Regions from separate parts of the Kitasatospora sp. MAP12-44 genome, predicted to be linked through region 3. Evidence: riboswitches for the same ligand, from Rfam matches in the RefSeq annotation. Region 3 holds a riboswitch; each other region holds the start of a gene.
The links. Region 3 has a riboswitch for S-adenosylmethionine ahead of thrC (threonine synthase). Riboswitches for the same ligand answer to the same signal wherever they lie in the genome.
Positions count from the first base shown of each region.

Region 1: it holds a riboswitch for S-adenosylmethionine, as region 3 does, so the genes downstream of both, P3T34_RS34515 (putative leader peptide) here and thrC (threonine synthase) in region 3, are expected to answer to the same signal.
Region 2: it holds a riboswitch for S-adenosylmethionine, as region 3 does, so the genes downstream of both, P3T34_RS11345 (aminotransferase class V-fold PLP-dependent enzyme) here and thrC (threonine synthase) in region 3, are expected to answer to the same signal.

Region 1 is NZ_JARZAE010000004.1:7,565,361-7,567,616, forward strand. It holds gene P3T34_RS34510 (LLM class flavin-dependent oxidoreductase) at 1-589, opposite strand, end outside; gene P3T34_RS34515 (putative leader peptide) at 713-898, opposite strand; SAM riboswitch class IV at 936-1,048, opposite strand; SAM riboswitch class IV at 1,313-1,420, shown strand; gene P3T34_RS34520 (amino acid ABC transporter permease) at 1,836-2,256, shown strand, end outside.
Region 2 is NZ_JARZAE010000004.1:2,408,798-2,411,053, forward strand. It holds gene P3T34_RS11340 (Lrp/AsnC ligand binding domain-containing protein) at 1-99, shown strand, start outside; gene P3T34_RS11345 (aminotransferase class V-fold PLP-dependent enzyme) at 106-1,464, opposite strand; SAM riboswitch class IV at 1,514-1,633, opposite strand; gene trpD (anthranilate phosphoribosyltransferase) at 1,710-2,256, opposite strand, start outside.
Region 3 is NZ_JARZAE010000004.1:4,809,777-4,812,032, forward strand. It holds gene P3T34_RS22510 (glucosyl-3-phosphoglycerate synthase) at 1-877, opposite strand, end outside; SAM riboswitch class I at 1,013-1,158, shown strand; gene thrC (threonine synthase) at 1,176-2,256, shown strand, end outside.

The DNA of each region.
Region 1 (2,256 bases), 2.8 Mb from region 3:
CGTCGCGGATCTCGGCGTCGTCCTCCCAGCTGTCCCACAGCCGGCGCAGCACCTCGACGTAGTCGTCGGCCTCGGCGAAGAGCTCCCGGAGCAGTGCCTGCCCCGCCGGTGCGGCGAGGTCCTCGATCCGCAGGCGCGGCACCGTACGGCGTCCGAAGTGCGCCGCCTGGTCGGCTCGGCCGTCCACCTTGACCTGGACCCCGGCGCGTCCGGTGCTCACGAAGTCGAGGGTGGCGATCGCCTTGGAAAGGTGGAACGGCTCGGTATGGGTGACCACTGCGGTCGGGAGCAGTCCGATGTGGCGGGTCAGCGGCGCGATCCGGGCGGCGACCAGCACCGCGTCCAGCCGACCGCGCACGTGGTCGGTCCGCTCGTCCGGCTCGGTGGGGTGGGAGGACTGCAGGCCCAGGGAGTCCTCGATGGTCACCAGGTCCAGCAGGCCTCGCTCGGCTTCGGTGACCAGGTCGGCCCAATAGGGCGCGGTGAACAGTTCGTGCGGCCGGGCATCGGGCTCGCGCCAGGCTGCGGGGTGCCAGCCGGCGCCGTCCAGGGCGACGGCCAGGTGTAGGGCTGCGCGGGATTCGGGCATGGGTGTACCGCTTCCTTCGGATGGGTGTCTCGGCTGGGACGACGCGACACGCCGAACGGCGGCGCCTCCGGTAACGGGACCGGGGAGCTTCGGTGTTCGGGTTCGAGGTCCGGCGAGAGCGGGCTAGGCGGCGCTGCGCGGCGCGGAGGCGATCCGCACGGGGGCGTTCGCGTTCGCCGGACACAGCGCGGTGGCGACGCGCTGCAGATCGATGTGACGCCGCGAGTACGTGGTGGTGACCCGGCACTGGGCCTTCACCGCGACGACCTTCAGGGTGAGGGCCGCAGACCGCTTGAGGGTGTCCCGCACTGTCGTCGCCTCCGTCCCGATCGGCCGCACCGGCTCGAACTCGCGCTTACGGCACCGTCTTCGGCTCCGCCGGGTCGTCACCTGGAGCACCCCGCCGCGTGGGAGGGTTGCCGTGCAGCGAGCCAGGGCTTGACGCTGACACTCATGACCTGGGTGAACCGTAACCCGCTATCCGGGTCCGGCACAATCCTGTAAAGATCAACACCGACTGCGCCGCCGGTGTTCCCGTCGGGCTGACCAGGCGACAGAAGCGCCGCTGAACCCGCTTGCTCCTCAGGGAAGTTGGATGAACCGTAGGAGGAGTGGACGCCGTGCCACGGCCCTGGCCGAGCGCGCCGGCCCACCCCTGATCTCAGACCCCGGTCAGGCGTTGACATTCCTCGCGGAGTGCGCCTAACTTTTGCCCACCAGAACGGTCATGAGTGTCAGCGAAAAGCCCTGGCTCGCTGCACGGCAACCCTCCCACGCGGCGGGGTGCCCCAGGTGACGACCGGACCGAACGACGATCGGTAAGCGCGAGGCCCGCTGGGGCAGATTGGCGAAGGTGACGGCGATGTACGCAGGTCCGGGGATGGCCGCATGGCGCCGCCACGGCCGTGCCGCGGCGTTCCTGAGCCGCCACATCGATCTTCGCCGGGTCAGCAGCGCACTGTGTCCCGCCTCCAGCAGCGCCCTCTGTCAGGCCTGACCACTTCTGCCTGAGGCTCTTTGCCTGATGGCTTCCTGACGCATGCCTTTCCCGGTGTGCTCCCCTCGTCCACACCGTCCGCGATGCGGCGCGCTCCGGCACGCCCCGCAGGTGGTCCTCGCCCCGCTGCGCGACCACTCCCGGCGCGGGCGCGGCAAAGGCATTCGCTGGAGTCCCTGAATGAGTGAGTCCCTGCTCCCCGCCGTGCCACCAGGCACGACGTATCCGCCCGCGACGGACCTGCCCCCGATGCTCTCCCCCGCGCCGGTCGACCCCGCCGACGCAGCGGTCGATCCCGCGCGGGCTGCCCGTCCCTTCTCGGCACAGCGGGTCATACCGCTGCGGCATCCGGGCCGCTGGATCACCAGTGCGATCGTCGCGGTGCTGGTCGCCCAGATCGCGCACGGGTTGGTGACCAATCCGTTCTACGAGTGGGGCCGCTTCCAGTACTGGTTCGTACGTCCGGTGATCACCGACGGCCTATTCATCACCCTGGAGGTGACGGCGTACAGTGCCGTGCTCGGGCTGGTGGGCGGTGTCCTGCTCGCGCTCGCAAGGCTCTCCCGCAGCCCGGTGCTCCGGGCGATCAGCTGGGTCTACATCTGGCTGTTCCGCTCGGTGCCACTGATCGTGGTCCTGCTCTTCCTCTACAACTTCAGTGCGCTGTACC
Region 2 (2,256 bases), 2.4 Mb from region 3:
AAGGTGCCCGGCGTCGAGCACACCGAGACCCAGATCGCCTTCCGCACCTACTCCCAGCACGACCTGGAGACCGCCTTCGCGCTCGGCCTTGACGGCTGACAACCGTCAGCGCCTGGTGTCCGCCACACAGCGGCCGCCCTCGTTGCGGTAGGTCCAGCGCGCGCCGTCCGCCAGCAACTCCCGGACGGCGCCAAGGAAGCGCTCCAGGTGCTCGTCGGGGGTGCCGGCGCCGAAGCTGACCCGGATCGCGTTCAGGCTCTGCTCCCCCGGCAGCGACGGCTCGGGCGCACCGCACTCGGAGGGCGCGGCCTGCTCCCCGCCGAGCAGGGTGCGCACCAGCGGGTGCGCGCAGAACAGGCCGTCGCGCACCCCGATGCCGTACTCCGCCGAGAGCGCGGCCGAGAAGTGCGAGCTGTTCCAGCCCTCGACCACGAAGGAGAGCACGCCGACCCGCGCGGCGTCCTCGCCGAACAGGCTGAGCACCTTGACCTGCGGGAGCTCCGCCAGACCCGCCTTCAGCCGGGCAACCAGCTGCTCCTCGCGGGCCTGCAGCGCGTCGAAACCGGCCTCGGTCAGCGCGCGGCAGGCGGAGGCGATCGCGTAGGCGCCGATCACATTGGGCGAGCCGGCCTCGTGCCGGGCCGGGCCCCGGTGCCACTCGACGGCCACCGAACCGTCCGCCTCGCGGGCCACCGTACGGCTGGCGCCGCCGCCCGCCAGGTACGGCTCCGCCGCGTCCAGCCAGTCCGAGCGCCCGGCCAGCACGCCCGCGCCGAACGGGGCGTACAACTTGTGCCCGGAGAAGGCGATCCAGTCCACGTCCAGCTCGCGCACCGAGACCCGGTGGTGCGGCGCGAGCTGGGCCGCGTCCAGCACCACCCGGGCGCCGTGCCGGTGCGCCACCTCGGTCAGCTCGGCGATCGGCCACAGCTCGCCGGTGACATTGGAGGCGCCGGTCACACAGAACAGCCGGTGCTCGGCGGGCTGCGCGCTGAGCGCGGCCTCCAGTGCGGCGACCGCCTCGGCGTGCGAGCGCGGCGCGGGCAGGTAGCTGACGCTCAGGCCCTCGCGGCGCCAGGGCAGCAGCGAGGCGTGGTGCTCGGTCTCGAAGGCGAAGACCCGGGTGCCGGCCGGCAGCGCGCCCGCCAGCAGGTTCAGCGAGTCGGTGGTGGCCCGGGTGAAGACCAGCTGGTCGCCCTCGCGCAGGTCCAGGAACTCCTCGACGGTGCGCCGGCTCTGCTCGAACAGGTCGGTGGAGAGCTGCGAGAGGTAGCCGGCGCCACGGTGCACGCTGCCGTAGTAGGGCGCGTAGGCGGCCACGTCGTCCCAGACCCGCTGCAGCGCGGGGGCGCTGGCGGCGTAGTCGAGTGCGGCGTAGGTGACCTTCTCGCCGCTCACCAGCGGGACCTCGACGGCGGAGCCGAGCACGGCCAGGGGGGTGAGGAAACGGGTGTCGAGAGACATGGGGATGCACTCCTCCAGGGGTCTGGACCCCGGGAGTGAAGAGACCGGTGGCCCGCGCTTGCCATGCGGACCTGTCGCCGCCTGGCCTGGTCTTCACCCAGGGCACCCCGCCACGGACGGAGGGTTGCCGGACAGCAAGCTGGGGCTAGTCGCGCTGTCACTCATGACCTGACGAAGACTTTAACCAGCGGTCGAGGGATGGTCAAACACCGTCCCGCCATCCGGACAACCATGAGACCCGCAGGTCAGGCGCGTGCGGTCGCCTCGGCCCAGCTCTTCAGGGTGGCCTGCGCGGCGCCGGAGTCGATCGCGGCCGCGGTGCGCGCCATGGCGGCGGCGAGCTGCTCGGTGAGCGGCGCATCGGTCAGCTCCAGGGCGACCAGCGCCGCCGCGGAGTTCAGCACCACGGCGTCGCGCACCGGTCCGCGCTGGCCGGCCAGCACCCGGCGGGCGACGTTGGCGTTGTACTCGGCGTCCGCGCCGCGCAGGCTCTCCACGCCGGCCAGTTCGATGCCCACCTCGCGCGGGTCGAAGACGGTCTCGGTCACCTCGCCGGCCCGCACGATCCACACCCGCGAGGTGCTGCAGACGGTCAGTTCGTCCAGCCCGTCGTCACCGCGGAAGACCAGCGCGCTGGAGCCGCGCCGGGCCAGTACCCCGGCGATCAGCGCGGCCAGCCGGGTGTCGAAGCAGCCGACCGCGTGCGCCGTCACCTTGGCCGGATTGGTCAGCGGGCCAAGGATGTTGAAGGCGGTCGGCACGCCGAGGTCGCGGCGGGCCGGGGCGGCGTGC
Region 3 (2,256 bases):
GGTCCTCGGCGGCCTTCAGCCGGTGCGTGCGGTCCAGCCGCTCCAGGGCCGTGCGGTAGATGGTGGCGGCCATCCGACCCAGCGCCTGGCCGTCCTGGTGGCGGTGGTGGCGCACCCCCACGTCCACCTGCGCCAGCGCGTCCAGGCCGGCCAGCTCCAGGGCGTCCACCAGCAGACCGAGCTCCACCCCGTAGCCGGTCGGGAAGTGCAGCCGCTCCAGCAGCGAGCGGCGGGCCGCGTACTCGCCACCCAGCGGCTGGACGAAGCCGGCCAGCCGCGGCCAGTGCAGGTTGAGCAGCGGCCGGGCCACCAGCTCGGTCACCCGGCCGCCGCCGGCCGGTACCACCGCGCCGTCGGTCTCGAGCGGCCGGTCGTACATCGCCTTGACCAGCTGGATCGCCGGGTCGGTGAGCAGCGGGCCGACGATCCCGGAGACGAAGGCCGGGTCGAACTCGCGCAGGTCCGCGTCGACGAAGCAGACGATCTCGCCGGAGGTCACCAGCAGCGAGCGCCAGAGCACCTCGCCCTTGCCGGGCACCGCGGGCAGCCGCGGCAGGATCGCGTCGCGGTGCACCACCCGGGCACCGGCAGCCGCGGCCACCTCGGCCGTCCGGTCCGAGGAGCCGGAGTCGACCACCACGACCTCGTCCACCAGCGGCAGCCGGTCCATCAGCTCGCGGCGGATCACCGTGACGATCTCGCCGACCGTGGACTCCTCGTCCAGCGCGGGCAGGACCACGCTGACCGTCCCGGCGGGACCTGCCGCGCGCTTGGCGGCGAGCAGCGCGGCCGGGGGGCGGTCGGCCGCGGTCCAGGACCGCCGACGCAGCCAGGACGCCGCTTCCGGGAGTAGCGCGGGGCTCTGCTCGGCTGGCAAATCTCGCTCCTTGTCAGGTCGTCTCGCGTTGCGGACGGTACGGGCCACATCGCGGGCCTTCCGATACAGTCTTCGTACAGCGGTCAGACCTTCGCACGCCGGGGTCGGCCGCACCGCATGACCACAACTTCACAGAGCTCATCCAGAGGGACTGAGGGAACGGCCCGTCGAAGTCCCGGCAACCTTCTCGCACGGCTACTGACCACTTCGTGGTCGAGGCCCCGGCGGGACAGGTGCCAATTCCGTCCTGTGTCGCGCCCGCGGCACGGGGAAGATGAGGAGAGAGGCCTCCGCCATCATGGCTGTTGACGTATCTGCACCCACTTCGACCGTAGATCTCGGTCCCGCCGCCGCGCTGTCCTGTCGCGAGTGCGGCACGCGCTTCGAGCTCGGCCCGATCTTCGCCTGCGTCGAGTGCTTCGGCCCGCTGGAGATCGCCTACGACTTCGGCTCCTACCAGGCCGAGGAGCTGCGCAAGCGGATCGAGTCCGGCCCGGCGTCCATCTGGCGATACGCGCCGCTGCTGCCGGTGCCGGCCGACGTGGCCGACAAGCCCAACCTGAACCCGGGTTGGACCCCGCTGGTCAAGGCCGACAACCTGGGCCGCGAGCTCGGCTTCACCGCCCAGCTGCACGTCAAGGACGACTCCGGCAACCCGACCCACTCCTTCAAGGACCGGGTGGTGGCCTGCGCGATCGAGGCCGCCCGCGCCTTCGACTTCACCACCCTCTCCTGCTCCTCCACCGGCAACCTGGCCGGCGCGGTGGGCGCGGCCGCGGCCCGGGCCGGCTTCAAGTCCTGCGTGTTCATCCCGCACGACCTGGAGCAGGGCAAGGTCGTGATGGCCGGGGTCTACGGCGGCGAGCTGGTCGGCATCAAGGGCAACTACGACGATGTGAACCGCTTCTGCTCGGAGCTGATCGGCGACCCGGCCGGCGAGGGCTGGGGCTTCGTCAACGTCAACCTGCGCCCGTACTACGGCGAGGGCTCCAAGACGCTGGCGTACGAGATCTGCGAGCAGCTGGGCTGGCGGCTGCCCGAGCAGCTGGTGATCCCGATCGCCTCAGGCTCCCAGCTCACCAAGATCGACAAGGGACTGCAGGAGCTGATCAAGCTCGGCCTGGTCGAGGACCGCCCGTACAAGATCTTCGGGGCCCAGGCGGCCGGCTGCTCGCCGGTCTCGGCGGCCTTCAAGGCGGGCCACGACGTGATCCGCCCGGTCAAGCCGGACACCATCGCCAAGTCGCTGGCCATCGGCAACCCGGCGGACGGCCCGTACGTGCTGGACATCGCCCGCCGCACCGGCGGCGCCGTCGAGGACGTCACCGACGCCGAGGTGGTCGACGCGATCCGGCTGCTGGCCCGCACCGAGGGCATCT